3 regions of the Comamonas serinivorans genome follow, and region 1 is predicted to be linked to each of the others. Evidence: riboswitches for the same ligand, from Rfam matches in the RefSeq annotation. Region 1 holds a riboswitch; each other region holds the start of a gene.
The links. A riboswitch is a leader RNA that binds a small molecule or an ion and turns the genes downstream of it on or off. The one in region 1 is predicted to bind thiamine pyrophosphate.
Positions count from the first base shown of each region.

Region 1 (5,473 bases):
CCAGCAGGCGCTGCAGCCGCGCCTTCATCCAGCCCGTCACCGTGCCGCTTTGCCCCCGCCAGAACAGGCCGTGGTGCACGAACACCGCGTCGGCGCCCTCGGCAATCGCCGCGTCGATGAGGGCCTGGCTCGCGGTCACGCCGCTGACCAGCTTGCGCACGCGGGGCTTGCCCTCCACCTGAAGCCCATTGGGCCCGTAGTCCTTGAAGCGCTCGGGGTGCAGCTCGGCGTTGAACGCCGCCAGCAACGCGGCGCGGTCCACGCCGGACGAATCGGTTGAAGAAGCCATGTGCCGATTGTCGGCCATCGCCGCGCCACGCTGTCTGCCGGGCCGGGGCAGCCGGATGCAGGACAATGCGCGCCATGAAACGCGTATGGCTTTTGTTTGCCCAGGTTGTCACCGTGCTGCTGGCGGCCTACTTCGTGGTCGCCACCCTGCAGCCCCAGTGGCTCAAACCCGGCAAAGCCGTGCTCCCCGCCAGCCCGGGCGTCGCGGTGATCGAGGCGCCCCCCAGCGCCCCGGGCGACACGCCCACGGCCTCGTTCCGCAACGCCGTGAAGCGGGCCGCACCCAGCGTGGTCAGCATCAACACCAGCAAGAACACGCGCCACCCGAACATGAACGACCCGTGGTTCCGCTTCTTCTTCGGTGAGCAGAACGCGCAGCCCCAGGCCGGCCTGGGTTCGGGCGTCATCGTCAGCGCCGACGGCTATGTGCTGACCAACAACCACGTCATCGAAGGCGCGGACGAAATCGAGGTGGTGCTCACCGATGCGCGCGCCGCACGCGCCAAGGTCGTGGGCACCGACCCCGATTCGGACCTGGCCGTGCTCAAGATCGACCTGCCCAACCTGCCCGTGATGGCGTTTGCCGACTCCGACGCCTCCGAGGTCGGCGACCGCGTGCTGGCCATCGGCAACCCCTTCGGCGTTGGCCAGACCGTGACCAGCGGCATCGTTAGCGCGTTGGGCCGCAACCAGCTGGGCATCAACACGTACGAGAACTTCATCCAGACCGACGCCGCCATCAACCCCGGCAACTCGGGCGGCGCGCTGGTCAACATCGACGGCGCCCTGCTGGGCATCAACACCGCCATCTACTCGCGCTCGGGCGGCAGCATGGGCATCGGCTTCGCCATCCCCTCGGCCACGGCGCGCACCGTGCTCAACGCCATCGTGCGCGACGGCCGCGTGACCCGCGGCTGGATCGGCATCGAACCCAGCGACCTGACGCCCCAGCTGGCCCAGACCTTTGGCGCCAACGTGAACGCGGGCGTCATCGTCACCGGCGTGCTGCAGAACGGCCCCGCCGCCCGCGCCGGCCTGCTGCCGGGCGACGTGATCACCCAGATCGGCGACCAGGCCGTGCGCAACTCGGCCGAGCTGCTCACGCGGGTGTCGCAGCTGCAGCCCGGCGCACCCGTGGCCTTCCAGCTGATCCGGCGCGGACAGGCGCTGACGCTGGAGGTGACGCCCAACGTGCGCCCCTCGCAGCAGCGAACGCGTCAGCGCTGATTAGCAGGAGTATGCACCCACTGCCGTTGGTGAAAAAACGGACGTGACACCATACTCCTTCAAAACACTCACCTCGACCAGAGCACCAGCCAGAAGGGCTTCACGCCTGCACGCGGGTGCGCCAACGCACAGGCCAGCCCTGGCAGGCCAGCCGTGGCGGCCTGCGCAGGCTGTCAACGCGCCGTGGTGTCGCTGGTCCGCGTGTGGATGGGGATGTAAAGCTCGCCGCCCGCGCGGTTGAACTCCTGGGCCTTGGCCTGCATGCCGGCCGCCAGGCCCTGCTCGGCGCTCACGCCCTGGGCGGCGGCGAATTCGCGCACCTCCTGGGTGATCTTCATCGAGCAGAACTTGGGCCCGCACATGCTGCAGAAGTGCGCTTCCTTGCTGCTGTCCTTGGGCAGGGTTTCGTCGTGGAAGGCGGCGGCGGTTTCCGGGTCCAGGCCCAGGTTGAACTGGTCCTGCCAGCGGAACTCGAAGCGGGCCTTGCTGATGGCCTGGTCGCGCAGGCGGGCACCGGGGTGGCCCTTGGCCACGTCGGCGGCGTGGGCAGCAATCTTGTAGGCGATCAGGCCCTGCTTCACGTCCTCGCGGTCGGGCAGGCCCAGGTGCTCCTTGGGCGTCACGTAGCACAGCATGGCCGTGCCCATCCAGCCGATCATGGCGGCGCCGATGGCGCTGGCGATGTGGTCGTAGCCGGGCGCGATGTCGATGGTCAGCGGGCCCAGCGTGTAGAACGGCGCCTCGTGGCAGGCCTTGAGCTGCTCGTCCATGTTGGCCTGGATCATGTGCATGGGCACGTGGCCCGGGCCTTCGATGATGGTCTGCACGTCGTGCTTCCAGGCCACCTGGGTCAGCTCGCCCAGGGTTTTCAGCTCGGCGAACTGGGCCTCGTCGTTGGCGTCTGCGCCCGAGCCGGGGCGCAAGCCGTCCCCCAGCGAGAAGCTGACGTCGTACTGCTTGAGGATGTCGCAGATGTCTTCGAAGTGCTCGTAGATGAAGCTCTCGCGGTGGTGCGCCATGCACCACTTGGCCATGATGGAGCCGCCCCGGCTGACGATGCCGGTGACGCGGTCGGCCGTGAGGTGGATGAAGGGCAGGCGCACGCCGGCGTGGATGGTGAAGTAGTCCACGCCCTGCTCGGCCTGCTCGATCAGCGTGTCGCGGAAGATGGCCCAGGTCAGGTCCTCGGCCACACCGCCCACCTTTTCAAGCGCCTGGTAGATCGGCACCGTGCCGATGGGCACGGGGCTGTTGCGCACGATCCAGTCGCGCGTGGTGTGGATGTGCTTGCCGGTGGACAGGTCCATCACCGTGTCCGCGCCCCAGCGCGTGGACCAGACCAGCTTTTCCACCTCTTCCTCGATGCTCGACGTGACGGCGCTGTTGCCGATGTTGGCGTTCACCTTCACGAGGAAGTTGCGGCCGATCATCATGGGCTCCACCTCGGGGTGGTTGATGTTGACCGGCAGGATGGCGCGGCCGCGCGCGATCTCGTCACGCACGAACTCGGGCGTGATCGGGCCTTTGGGCAAGGCCGCCCCCATGGCGTTGCCGGCCAGGCGGCGCTCGCGCTCGGCGTGGCCCTGGTAGGCGGCCATCCACTCGCGGCGGCCGTTTTCGCGCAGGGCGGCGAACTCCATCTCGGGCGTGACGATGCCGCGCTTGGCGTAGTGCATCTGCGTGACGTTGGCGCCGGACCTGGCGCGCCGCGGCTGGCGTTGCAGGCCACGCGCCTCGGCGCGCAGCGCAGCGATGCGCGGGTTGTCGCGATCGCCCTTGCCGCCGTCGTCCAGCAACTGGGCGATGCGGCCGTCATAGGCCTCGGTGTCAGCCCGCTCGGCAACCCAGGCCGCACGCAGGGCCGGCAGGCCCTGGCGCACGTCCAGCTGCTGGGTCGGGTCACCGTAGGGGCCCGAGGTGTCGTACAGACTGACCCGCTCGCCGTTGGTCAGCTGCACGTCGCGCACGGGCACGCGCAGGTCGGCGCGCGAGCCCTCGATGAAGGCCCGGCTCGACGCCGGAAACGGCTGGCGCGCGCGCGCCAGCGAGGCCGCAAAGTCTTCTGGCGACAGGCCGCCTTTGGCGGCCGGGCTCAACTGATCGGGGGTGTTCGGGGCATTCATGCGGGCATCTCCTGTGGGTGAGTGGATTGCCCCGCATCGCCCGGTGTGCATGACGCATGGACGGATACCCAGATGCTTGCCCTGCGCCATGGGAACCACGGATGCCGGGTGTGGATGTCCGCCACGGCATGAACGCCTTGTGGCTGCAGCTCTTCTTACGCTGGTACTAACCAGATCAAGTTCGCGGTTCCGGCGGTCAGGTCCGCCGTCTCAGCACGCCATGTTCGTGCACCCCGGAGCAAAGGCGATTGTAGGCCCAACCCCCCGCCCCCGCGCGTCGTGTCCATGCGGGTATTCGCGTGTGCTGCAGGTGCCAGGGGCCACGCGGCGCGCCGTGCTATCAACACGCCCCATCACCCAACCCGTCACCCAGGAGCGTTTCATGTCGAACACCCCCAGCACCAACGCCGCGCACATGACCGCCGTGGCAGAGCGTTATGTGCAAGCCTTGAACCAGGGCGATCTCGACGCCGTCATGGCCTTGTTTGCGGCCGATGCCTGCGTGGAAGACCCCGTGGGCAGCGAGCCCCGCCGTGGCACCGAGGCCATACGCGGTTTCTTTCAGCGTGTGACCAGCACGCCCATGACCGTGGTGCACGACGGTGAACCCCGCGCCGTGGCCAACGAGGTGGCGTTTGGCCTCAAGCTCAGTTTCACGCGCGATGGCAAGCACACCACCTTGTCCGTCATCGACCATTTCCGCTTCAATGCCGACGGCGACATCGTGGCCATGCGCGCCTTCTTCGGTCCCCAGAACATCCACGTGGCCTGATGCCGCGCTGGTTCGGCAGCCGGCCCGCCACGTGCCGGCGCGCGGTGGCCAAGGCCAGCGCCAGCCCTGGTCCGCATCGCCTGACCTGGCCCGCGCCTGCTTCAGCCACCCTGCGTCTCGCCACAGGCGACAGACGCCGGCCCGGCATCCGTGGGATGCTGCGCCCATGCAAGCGTCCGACTTCCCCATCGTGACCACCGACAAGGTCCGCTACAACGACACCGACCGCCAGGGCCACGTCAACAACGCCGTGTTCGCCACCTTCATGGAGCTGGCGCGCGTCGAGGTGCTCGAGCGGCCCGAACTGGCCTTGAGCGAGGCCGGCACCTCGTTCGTGCTGGCCCGCCTGGCCATCGACTACCGCGCCGAGATCCATTGGCCCGGCGAGGTGCAGATCGCCACCCGCGTGGGCCAGGTCGGCCGCAGTTCCATCGCGTTCGAGCAGGCCATTTTTCAGCACGGCCAGCTCTGCGGCCATGGCCAGTCCGTGGTCGTGCTCGTCGATGGGCAGACCAAGCGTTCGCGTCCGCTGTCGGAGGCGGCGCGCGACCGCCTCGAGCGCCATCGCGCGCCAGCGGACGGACCTGAGCACGAGCCGGCGCCACGCTGATCCCGCCTTCGATCCGTGCCGATCCAGTCGACCACGCCATGCGGCCGACACCCACGGTCCGCGACACAACGCCCACAGCACCTCATCGCGCACGAAACCGCCGTGCCCTGCTCGACGTGTTGAGCGCCGATCAGGCCAAGCTCCGCAGGCCACCCCGCAGACAGACCGATGGGGTATGACCCCATCCACGTTTTTTGAACAACGGGAATGGGCGCATACCCCATTGAAAAAGGCCCGCTGAGCGGACCTTGACGCGGTGAACATGCCAGGGCCTTGGACCTGGCGCGTCCGGCTCACTTGGGGGCGTCGGCGCCGATCAGGCCCAGCATCTCCAGGTTCTTCTTCTCGTCCACCCACAGGCGCTCGGCCACCTTGCGGTACTCGGCGCTGGTCATGTAGGTTTCACCAAGGTCATAGGTTTCCAGGGCCTTCTTGAAGTTGGGATCCTGGATG
Region 1 is NZ_CP021455.1:3,726,894-3,732,366, forward strand. Features, by position in the region: gene CCO03_RS15905 (Nif3-like dinuclear metal center hexameric protein) at 1-289, opposite strand, end outside; gene CCO03_RS15910 (trypsin-like peptidase domain-containing protein) at 364-1,515, shown strand; gene thiC (phosphomethylpyrimidine synthase ThiC) at 1,689-3,638, opposite strand; TPP riboswitch at 3,774-3,884, opposite strand; gene CCO03_RS15920 (nuclear transport factor 2 family protein) at 4,021-4,410, shown strand; gene CCO03_RS15925 (acyl-CoA thioesterase) at 4,577-5,020, shown strand; gene CCO03_RS15930 (tripartite tricarboxylate transporter substrate binding protein) at 5,314-5,473, opposite strand, start outside.

Region 2 (5,473 bases), 1.2 Mb from region 1:
GCAGTCTGGGCAGCGGCAGCGCCGGCAACGCCTTGCTCATCGAAGCCAGCCCCGCCACCGCGCCGATCACGTGCGCAGGGGAACCGGGTTCCGCGGCGGACGCGGCCGGCGGTGTTGGGCCCGTCGCACAGGGCGACCTGATCGGCGGGCTGCCAGGCGGCGAGGTCACGCGCGTGCTCGTCGATTGTGGCCTGGGCCAGCGCGAGTTGCAGGCCCGGTTGAAGGCCACCGGCCTGCAGCTGGCCGATCTGCACGCCATCTTCGTCACCCACGAGCACAGCGACCACGTGGGCTGCGCGCCCGCGCTGGCCGAGCGGCTGGGCATCCCGCTGTGGCTGTCGCATGGCACCTGGCAGGCCATCGGCCAGCCCGCGGTGGGCGGGCTGGTGCGCTTTGCCAGCGATGGCGTGACCATCGCCGTGAGCGCGTGTTGCCTGCTGCAACCCTTCACCGTGCCGCACGACGCACGCGAGCCGCTGCAGCTCGTGGTCAGCGACGGGCAACGCCGGCTCGGCATCTGCACCGACCTGGGCCACCCCAGCGCCCACGTGGTGGATAGCCTGCAAGGCTGTCACGCCCTGGTGCTGGAGAGCAACCACGACCCCGAACTGCTGGCGGCATCGCGGTATCCGGCCTTCCTCAAGCGCCGCGTGGCCGGTTCGCTGGGGCACCTGAGCAACGCCAAGGCGGCGCAGCTGCTGGCCAGCGTCATGCACGACGACCTGGCCCTGGTGGTGGCCGCGCACCTGAGCGAGCAGAACAACCGCCCCGACCTGGCGCTGGGCGAGCTGCGGTCCGCGCTCGGCCTGTTCTCGCCGCAGCTGCTGGCGGCCACGGCCGATCAGGGGTGCGACTGGTTCCGGGTGTGAGGCCTGACCGCGCCGAGGGCCGCTTGCTGGCCTGGCGTGGCAACTCCGTTCCTTTTGTGATGCCGCATCGCGACCCCATTCCAGCCGTCATGGGGACCATTTTTGAATTGAATTTGAAGCTATTTCCTACCAGCAATGTTGTTGGACTTTGAACGCCAAAGTTCTACCAACTCCATTTGGTCTTCAGGCTGAGTCAAAAACTGGACATCTGCATCAGGGATAACCATCCATGGGGCTTTGCTTCGAGTCCACAAGTGGGCAATGGGCTTGAATGCATGCGGCTGGTCCAAGGTGCCGAGTTGAACCACAACAACGGCTTCATTCCGTGGCGTCCCCCATAGACGCGTGCCACAGTCCCTGCACATTTGCCACCTTGGTTCTGCCATCAGATAGAGCTGCGCGATAAGCAACTGGTTGACCCGATGTGAGTTCCATGCTGGCGCTTCTCGCCAGCATGGAAAGCGCGAACGCACTTCCGGTTCGTCGTTGGCAATCGATGCAGTGGCATGCATAGACAGACAAAGGATTGCCACTGATCCGATCCCTATTCACCCCACACAGGCACCCGCCTTCAAAAGTGGTATTCATCATTGCTCCTGGACACGACGTGGGCGATGTCAGCCAAACTGCTCCTTGGAGGAAGGCCTTGCGACATTCAGATGATGCTGTTTGACAAATGATCAGCTGATCTGCTTGAGCGCCATGTGAATCAGTGGAAAGGGGTTGCCTTGTCCGTCCAGCGGCGATCGGCCAACCTCGCTGAATCCACAATGCGCATAGAACGCGACTGCGTCGGGGTTCTGTTCATTGACATCGACTTTGGTTGCGCCTTGATGGGTTATCGCGTTCTTGAGCAAGATCGAGCCTATCCCTTGTTTTCTGTGGGATGGGGATATGAAAAGCATCTCAACATTCTGGTTGGCAACACCAATGAAGCCGACCATGTCACCATGTTCGTCGCTGGCGACTCGCAAATCCACTGCATCGAAATGGTGTTCGAGTATCAGGGGTTTGAGGGTTTGAATGTGCTCTTCACTCAAGAAGTCGTGAGTGGCGCGAACTGAATCTTCCCAAATTTCCATTAATTTCAAGTAATCATTTTTGGTGGGGGTGCAGATTTTCATGCGGACCTTTGATGTGTCTGGGAATGATGTCGTTTGATTCTCACTGCTGATGATCAAGCTCCGTGGGAAAGGCGGCAGGCCGGTCACGCGCCGGCCTGGGGCACATGTGCATGCGGCCCTCAAGAGGGCCGCATCTGATCATTTCTTCTTTTTGCCTTGGTCGTAATGCCACTTGATGGCGAAGAACATGCAGGTTCCGAACACGAGGACCTTGAACACGATGAAGACGACGGGGACCCAATCCATTTCAGCATTTCCAGACGATGGCCTGACCCGGTGGCGTGAGGAGCACGGCACCGTCGCAAGTCACGTTCATCATACCGTTCCCCTCACGGCACCCATGCCGGCAGCAGGGCCTGCGCGGGGCTGCCGAACCTGATACACATCCGCTCGCATGTCTGCTTTTATCCAGAGGCAGTATGAATCCATTGCCGTTGAATTGAAAACGGGAAATCATCCATACCCCATTCGCATCACGCCATGGATCGTGCCGCTGCCGGCTGATGGACGACGCGCAGCAGCGCCGACAGGCCCAGCGTCAACGCGAAGGCGGGCAGGGCGCTGCCCCAATGTGGTGCCCACTGAGCAAGCGCGTGGTAGCCACCAATGCCCAGCAGCCAGATGGCCACGGCGCCGCCGTTGACCGCGGGCGCGCGGCTCAGCAGGCCGGCCACGTCGCGCCGACCCGCCAGGCTGCCGACGATGACCCCAAACAGCGGCGTGAAGACAGACGACAGCAGGATCAGGAAGGGCTCCAGGCTGTGCATCTGCAGCACGATGGCCAGCACCGTGCAGGCCAGCGCCACCACCACCGCCCAGTGGCGCACGCTGCGGCGTGGCAGCAGGCTGTGCGCGCTCATGGCGGCCGAGTAGGTGTCGCCGTAGGCGTTGTCCACCTCATCCAGCAGCACCAGGGCCAGCGCCAGCAGCCCGCCTTGCACCAGCAGCACCGCGGCCATCATCTCGGTGCCCGGCATCAGCGTGGCGATCAGCACGCCCAGCCCATAACACCAGGCGTTGGCCAGCGCAAAGCCGGCCCAGGTGCCCCAGAACGCGCCCTTGGCGCTGCGGCCATGGCGCGCGTAGTCGGCCACCAGCGGCAGCCACGAGACGGGCATGGCGATCACCAGGTCAAGCGCGGACAGGCGGCTCATGCTGCCGTTGCCGGGCGTGGCCGTGAGTGCTGCCCAACCCTGGGTGTGTGCCTGGCCCAGCAGCTGCCAGCTGATCCACAGCAAGGCCAGCACGACCAGCGGCAGGGCCACGCGCGCGATGAGCTGGCGCACCAGCCGCACCATGGGCAGGGTCATCAGCAGCGTCAGCAACGCGCCCCAGGCCAGCGTGGCCCACAGGGCGGCGGAGGTGCCGGCACCGATCCAGCCCAGCCGGCTCACGATGGCCACGGTGGCCTCGCGCATCACCACCAGCTCGAACGCACCCCAGCCCAGCAGCTGCACGATGTTGAGCAGCACCGGCAGCTGGGCGAAGCGCCGGCCCATGACCGCGTGCATCAGCCCGGCGCTGGCGAGCCCATGCGTGGCGCCGATGTGGGCCACCCAGGCCAACAAGGCTGCGCCGAGCAATGAGCCGCCCGCGATCACCCACAACGCGCCCGTGAAGCCAAGTGCTGGTGCGATCAGGGCACCCATCTGCAGCACCAGCAGGCCCACGCCCAGGCTGAACCACAGCGCCGCATGGTTGTGCCAGGCAAACACGCGCTCGTGTGCGGCAACCACCTGCAGGCTGTGGTTGGTCACGCTGCCCTGGGCGGCGGGAGGAGGGGAAACGGTCATGGCGCACTCCGGCAGCTCGCGCTGCAGCGCCAGGGCCCGGGCCGACCCCTGACGGGGCGACGAGACCGTGCGGCCTGTGGGCTGACGTGCTTCCCTGCGCGAGGATGATCTCAATCAGGTTCAAAGGGACTCTCTCAGCCCGCCGGCCTCGAGAGACACGGCCGGGCACCCCCAGCAAACACCGGCGTGAATGCGCCGGCCGCGCGATTGTAGTGGCGTGCCTGGAGTGCAAGGAAAGACGTGGCGGTGGCTCTGAAGAGGCAGGGTGTAGAGGACCGGCGCTCAGGCTGCTGCGTCGGGCAGGGCGCTGCGGCCCGCGCTGCCTGATGCGGACGCCGGTCAGCAGATGCAGCTCAGCGGTCCCATGGCGGCGCAGGCCCGAAGTAGCACCTTCGGGCGCAATCGGCGTCTCGATGTGACGGGATGTTTCAGGCACACTGCACCCTTCATCTGGAGGCAGGAGCACACCCATGGACATGCAGAGCGCGCCACAGCGCCCCGAATTCCCCATCGACCCCGTCGCCTGGCTGGAGAACCCGCCGTGGCGGCAGCCCACCCCAAAAACCAAGCCCCGCGCGTCCAAAGCGGCCAAGGCCTTGCACCTGACGGATGTGCCGCCCCTGGCGCCGCAGCTGCGTTGGAGCGAGGTCTTCGAGGCCGCTGCTGCCCAGGCCCTCGAGACAGGCAGCGAGGTCGAGCAGCTGGCTGCCCTGGGTGTCGACCTGGCAGACTTTCAGGACGAGGATCAAGTGGAGCTGGTGCCGTTGCGGCAGGCCCTGGCGGCCCGTGACGCCGACGCCGTCGCGCAGACCCTGCGTGAACTGAACGAAAAGATCAGCCCGTACTGGGCGCGCCAACCGTTGCAGGAATTCGATGGCGATGGCCGTGACTGGCTCAAGCTCGGTGACCTGGCCGCGCCCCTGTGGAACCGCCTGGCCGCTCGCTACGTGCACGCCGGTGCCGCTGCTTTCGTGCCTGCGCTGGGCCTGGCGGGCTTGCCTGCCATGGAGGCCTGGTGCGCGCGCAGCCTGGCCAGCGCCATTGACCTGGCCTTGTGCATGGCCAGCGAGCCCCTGGCGCGCTCGGCCGGTTTGGCGGTCGTCAGCGGCAAGGCGCACGCCATCCACGGCAAGGCCTGGCTCAAGGCCTGGCCCGAGTACGCCGCGGCCGCGCACTTGCCCGATGCCCTGTGCGGCAAAGGCAAGGCGCAGACGGTGGCGCGCACGGTGCTGCTGTGGCTGGTGGACGAGGGACTGCGTGAATCGGTGCTGGCGGGCGCGCAGCGGCTGGAAGCCCTGGGCCACGCCGGCGCCCTGCAGGCCACCCACGAGCTGCTGGCGGATGACCCACTGCTGCGCTACCCGACCCGCGTGGGCGAGTTGCCCGAGTTCTGGCCGCAGCTGGCTGCCCATGCGCCGCAGTGGGTGCAGGGCGGCACGCTGTCGTCCCCGGCCCTGCAGACGCTGGGCGAAATGCTGAGTTTTCCGGCAGGCGCGGGGCGCTATGCGGGGCTGGCCCTGGTCCGCGAGGCCTGCACCCCCGAATCGCTGGCGGCCTTCGCCTGGGCGCTGATGCAGGCCTGGGAGGCGGACCGCGCCAACCGCTCGGTGTCGTCGTGGCGGCCCCGCGAACCTGGCGCCGAGCTCCTCAAGCCGACCGCCAAGTACGACTGGGCCTTCTGGGCGCT
Region 2 is NZ_CP021455.1:2,482,915-2,488,387, reverse strand. Features, by position in the region: gene CCO03_RS10565 (MBL fold metallo-hydrolase) at 1-869, shown strand, start outside; gene CCO03_RS20765 (GFA family protein) at 989-1,234, opposite strand; gene CCO03_RS20840 (GFA family protein) at 1,188-1,457, opposite strand; gene CCO03_RS10550 (GNAT family N-acetyltransferase) at 1,550-1,993, opposite strand; gene CCO03_RS10540 (purine-cytosine permease family protein) at 2,467-3,786, opposite strand; TPP riboswitch at 3,861-3,969, opposite strand; gene CCO03_RS10535 (DUF4132 domain-containing protein) at 4,257-5,473, shown strand, end outside.
Region 2: another riboswitch for thiamine pyrophosphate. It lies ahead of CCO03_RS10540 (purine-cytosine permease family protein); the one in region 1 lies ahead of thiC (phosphomethylpyrimidine synthase ThiC).

Region 3 (5,473 bases), 420 kb from region 1:
GGGGCCAGCGCATCGGCGGTGTCGGCGATGTGGCAGGCGGTGTCGGGGGTGTTCATGCGTTTCTCCTACTCAGGGGGGGCGCTGCCGGCAGGCTGTGCGACCGCGCCATCCGGCGCCGCCAGCCCTGCCCCAGCAGGCCACGGTCTCGTTCAGGTCATGGGGCCGACCGACTGGATCGGCCCTGAGGTCGGCTGGGGGTTGAACCCCGCGTGGGCCGGTTGGCTGACCCGGACGCCGCCTGCCCCGATGCACCCGGTGCGCGCGCGTCCGCCGCCGGCGCACCCGGCGTCGCACCGCCCGGCGACAGCCCATACAGCGAACCGCCCGAGCTGCCGTGCCCCGAAGCCGGGCCGCTCGTGGCGCCCAGCCCACCGAGTCCACCCAGGCCCCCGCCGCTGCCCAGCCCGGCCGCGCCCTCGCGCTGGATCGACAGCCCTTGCGCAGCCGCAGGCGCCATCAGGCCGGCCCACAGGCTCGCGGCCAGCCAGACCCACGCAACTCGCCCAGCAACTCGGGCTGCCGTGCCACGCAGGCCGCCCCGGTGCCGCGGGGCCTGCACCACCCATCGCCTTGCGTCACGCCACATGGTTCCCCTCCGCCGTTTGCCACCCGCACCTGGGGGTGCCGGGCCCGTTCAGGTTCGTCAACCAGATCCCGCCACGCCAGCGCGGCGACGTGGTGCCGTAGATGGTGTCCATGGCGGCGTCCTTCATGCGCAGGCCTGCGCGGCGTGCAGCCACGGCGCCTCGCCCAGGCCACCGACCTCGTCCAGCGCCACGCCGGCCAGCGTGGTCGGCAGGTCTGCGGCCTGCAGGGCCTGCTGCAGCAGCGCCGGCGCCAGCAGCCAGCCATGGCGGAACAGGCCATTGATGCGCAGGCGCCGGCCCGCCACCTCAATGCGCGGACCGTTGTCGGGCAAGGCCGGGCGCAGGTTCACGTCCAGGCGCACCACGCGGGCCTCGGCCGCAGCCGGCAGCACGCTGTGGGCCGCCGCCATGAGCTCGACCGCCGAGCGCAGCGACACCGGCGAGCGGTCTTCGCTTTCGATTTCGCTGGCGCCCACCAGCAGCAGGTCGCCCGGGCGCGGCACGATGTAGACGCGGTGGCGCGGGTGCAGCAGGCGCACCGGCCGCGTCAGCCCGTGGCCGGGCGCGTGCAGCCACACCAGCTCGCCACGCACCCCGCGCATGGGCAGGTCGGGCCGGGCGCCCAGGCCCCGCGTGTCGATGACCTGGTCAAAGGTGGCCACGCGCTCGCCCCCGGGGCCGTGCAGGTGCAGCCGCGCGTCTTCGCCCACCTGCGTCACGCGCTCGCCCCAGTGCCAGTTCACGCGGCCCGGACCCGAGGGGCCGCTCAGCGTGCGCGCCGCCAGCACCAGGGCCAGCAGGGTGTTGGCCGTGTCCAGCTGCCCCTCGGCCGGCAGGAACCAGGCGTGGGCGGCGCCGGCCAGGCTGGGCTCTTGCGCCTGCAGCTGCGCCAGGCTCAAGGCCTGCGGCATGCCCTGGGCGCTGGCCTCGGTCAAACCCAATGCAGGTATGGCGTCATCATCGATCAAAAATCGACGGTAAGCCAGGGATACTGCCTCTTGCCAGGCGGCGCTGCGCCCCGCCGCAGCCAGCCGCGCCAGCACGCGCTGGGCGCTGCCCAGGTCGGGTCGGTGCGCCAGCATCCACGAGCCGCGCTGGGCGTAGAACGGCGCAAAACTGCCGGGCGTGCGGCCCAGCGCCTGGGTGATGGCGCGCCACAGCACGATGGACCGCCAGCCCAGCGCGGCCAGCGCGGGCTCGGCGTTGTCCAGCTCGGCGATGGGGCTCAGCATGCCGGCGGCGGTGAAGCCCGCGGCCTGCGGCCAGACCGGGTCGGCAGCGCCCCCGCCCCCCGTCCAGGCCGGCGAGAGGCCCACCCGGGGCTGCGCACGGTCGGCAAAGCACGGGCCGGCATCGGGCGCCGGGTCGAACACGTCCACGCTCAAGCCCTGGCTGGCCAGGTGCCAGGCACACAGCCGGCCCAGCAGACCCGCACCGGCAATGCCGATGTGGCGCGCGCCGCCGCGCAGGCTGCCGCCCTGGCGATCACCAGTCATCGTGCGAGGGGGAACGGAGTCAAGCGGTGTCATTCACGTCATGGCGGAGCGCCTGACGGAGGGGCAAACCGGCCGGATCGGGCGCCGTCATGGCTGGGCGCGCCGTCGCTGGTCCTCTAGCTTCTTCCGCCGGTACAAACCGTCTCAAGTTCGCGGGTTTGGCGTGATCGCCATCTCAGCAGGCCGGCCTGCACCCCGGTTAAAGGCCAAGGGAACCGAGCCGCCATCGAGCCGATGAGGCAGCGGTTCCCAAGCCGCGCATGATACCCCAGCCCCCTGGCTGCGACCTGCCGCCGTCGGGCGCGACCCCACGGCCCGTCAGAGCAAGCGCGCCAGGGCCAGCAGCACCAGCAGCAGCAGCCACACGCCCAGGCTGCGCCACAGCAGCTTGGCCACCTCGCCCATGCGCGGCACCTCGGGCTCGCGCCGGTGGGGCGTGCCGGTCTGCGCCGTGAGCTGGGGCGTGAAGATCGCGTCGGCCGTGGACCAGGCCTGGTCGCGCGCGCTGGCATGGCCGGGGGGCGCCAGCCGCGCCAGGCTGGCCCCGCCCAGGCGGATGTTGAGCGCCCCGGCGGTCGCGGTCAGCAGCAGGCCGTCGCTGTCCATGGGCGCCTGCTGGGCGTGGCTGCGCCAGCTGCTGACGGCCTCGACGAAGTTGCCGACCACGGCCAGGCTCAGCGCCGTGAGCCGGGCTGGCGCCCAGTCCAGCACCTGCCACGCGCGCTCGGCCACCTCGGCCAGCAGCGAGCGCTCGCTGAGGGCCAGCACGGTGTGGCGCAGGCGCGCGTCGCGCATGGTCACCTCGGCCAGGCGGTACATGACGGCCCCCAGCGGGGCCAGCCCCAGCATGGCCGTGAAGCCGTACCAGGCCACCACACCGAACACGTGGCGATGCGCCGACAGCACCGCGTATTCGATGGCGTGGCGTGCGATCTCGGTGCCTGGCACGCGGGCCGTTTCCACCCCTTGCCAGGCCGCCAGCAGCCGCCGCGCCAGCTCTTCGTCGCCATCCGCCAGGGCATTGCGGATGGCCATGAAATGCTGGCTGAAGCTGCGCCAGCCCAGGCAGGCATACAGCAGCAGTGCATCCCACAGCATGGCCACGAACGAGCCCAGCAGCTGCTGCAGCCCCCAGTGCACCAGGGTGCAGGCCAGCGCGGGCACGCCGACGATGAGCACCCAGCCCACGCGCGCATGCACCAGCTTGCCGGTGTCCACGTTGCGGGCCACCCAGCGCGCCCAGCGCCGCAGCACGCGGTTGGGCCAGCTGCCGTGGCGCAGCGGGCGCACCTGCTCCACCAGCCAGGCCAGGACCAGGGCAAACAGGCTCATGGGAGGAGATCCACCACGTTCATCGCCGCTCGCGAACGTTCACTGCTCGGCGCTGAGGAAACGGTAGAGGTTGCGCAGCATGCCGGCCGTGGCGCCCCAGACGAAGCGCTCGTGGCCGTCATCCATGTACGGCATGGACAGCCAGCTGCGGCGAACGCCATCGGCCACGTACTCGTGGTGGCGGTGGTTGGCCGGGTTCATCAGAAAAGCCAGCGGCACCTCGAAGGCAACGTCCACCTCCTGCGGATTGATGCGCAGGTCCAGCGGCGGCTTGACCAGCCCGACCACCGGCGTGACGACGAAGGCCGTGCCCGTGGTGTACGACGGCAAGGCGCCGATGACCTCGACGCGGGCCGGGTCCAGGCCCACCTCCTCCAGCGCCTCGCGCAGCGCCGCGTCCTCGATCGAGGCGTCGCCCGGATCGACGCGCCCGCCCGGAAACGCGACCTGGCCCGAGTGCTTGCTCAGCTTGGTCGAGCGCTGGGTGAGCAGCACCATGGGCTGGGGCCGCATGACGATGGGCACCAGCACGGCCGCAGGCGCCGCCTCGGCCTGGGTGAACTGCGTTTCACGGCGGATTTCCGGCGTCCAGCTCAGGTCGCGGGTGAAGCGTCGGCGCAGGGCCTCGGGCGTCAGCGCCGCGGCCGGAATGGCTGGCAAGCCGTCGTCCACGGCCACGACCGGCACCTTGCGGGCATCGAACTGAGGGATGCGCGACAGCGGCGCGGGCAGGTTGACGTTGACTTGGCTCATGGCGTGGGTTCGCGGGGTTCTCTCTCGCGCCGTGGTCTGCAGGGGCAACCCGCGGCATCTGCGGGGCGTGGCCACCCTCCGGGGTGCACAACGCGGCAGGCCGCATCATGCCTCGTCGCGCGTGCGGGCTCTGACGCGGCCGCGGCCCGCGACAGACCGCCGGCCACCAGAGGCAGCCGCTGCGCCCCCAGCCCTGCGCGGCCAATCGCCAGGCAGCGGCGCTGCATGATCGTGCGTGCTTGGCGCCGACGTCACACGCAGTATGCACCGACATCCGTTGTTCATTCATCGGAAATCGACCCATACTCCAAAAATGACCGGCCACAAAAAAAGCCGCAGACGGCTGTCTGCGGCTTTCGAGGGGGTCGGCAGCTCACGCCACCGGCACACCCGATCAGGCCTGAGCGGCTTCGCCCTTGTTGACGCGGGCGGGCAGCTTTTCCTTGATGCGGGCCGACTTGCCGCTGCGCTCACGCAGGTAGTACAGCTTGGCACGGCGCACATCGCCACGACGCTTGACTTCGACGCCAGCGATCAGGGGCGAATAGGTCTGGAACGTACGCTCCACGCCTTCGCCGCTGGAGATCTTGCGAACGGTGAAGGCGCTGTTCAGGCCGCGGTTGCGCTTGGCAATCACCACGCCTTCGTAGGCCTGCACGCGCTTGCGCGAGCCTTCCACCACGTTCACGCTGACGATCACCGTGTCGCCAGGGGCGAACTGGGGGATGGTCTTGTTCAGGCGAGCAATTTCTTCCTGCTCAAGGGTTTGGATCAGATTCATGTCTGAGGCTCCGATGTGATCATGCCCAGCTGCACTAGGGGCGGCGTGGCGGCGAAAACCAGGGTTTTCGGCTTGCCTTCGAGGCAGTTTGCGCAAGGCGCAGGGACTGCATGCAGCGAAAGCGCCGCGGCTGACAGAGGATCGCAAAGCCCGCCATTCTACTGCACAGCCCGCCCGGTGCGCCAGTCGGGGCCCGTCCGACGCAAGACCCGCAGGCCGACTGAACGCCGAGACAATGCCCGCCCCCTCGCCATACCTTGCCTTTGGGCGTCACGCAGGCGTCCGTGGCACGAACCTTGTCGATGCCGGCTTGCGGATCACCGCTGCTGCAGCACGGGGCCCTGCTCCTTGGCTTAACGCAAACGCCACCGGCAGCGCCCGCCCTTCAGGATTGGGCGTCTTGCCGGCCCGTGGCCGCCAAGCCGCGCAGAAACGCCTCGTCGGCTTTGCTCAACCGCCCGGCCTGTCGGGCCGCGGTCACCAGCTCGGGCCGCAGGCGCTGGCTCAGCGCCAGGCTTTGCTCG
Region 3 is NZ_CP021455.1:3,303,388-3,308,860, forward strand. Features, by position in the region: gene thiS (sulfur carrier protein ThiS) at 1-56, opposite strand, end outside; gene CCO03_RS20610 (hypothetical protein) at 576-698, opposite strand; gene CCO03_RS14055 (FAD-dependent oxidoreductase) at 710-2,083, opposite strand; TPP riboswitch at 2,188-2,291, opposite strand; gene CCO03_RS14060 (cobalamin biosynthesis protein) at 2,402-3,415, opposite strand; gene CCO03_RS14065 (CoA pyrophosphatase) at 3,455-4,168, opposite strand; gene rplS (50S ribosomal protein L19) at 4,563-4,949, opposite strand; gene trmD (tRNA (guanosine(37)-N1)-methyltransferase TrmD) at 5,335-5,473, opposite strand, start outside.
Region 3: another riboswitch for thiamine pyrophosphate. It lies ahead of CCO03_RS14055 (FAD-dependent oxidoreductase); the one in region 1 lies ahead of thiC (phosphomethylpyrimidine synthase ThiC).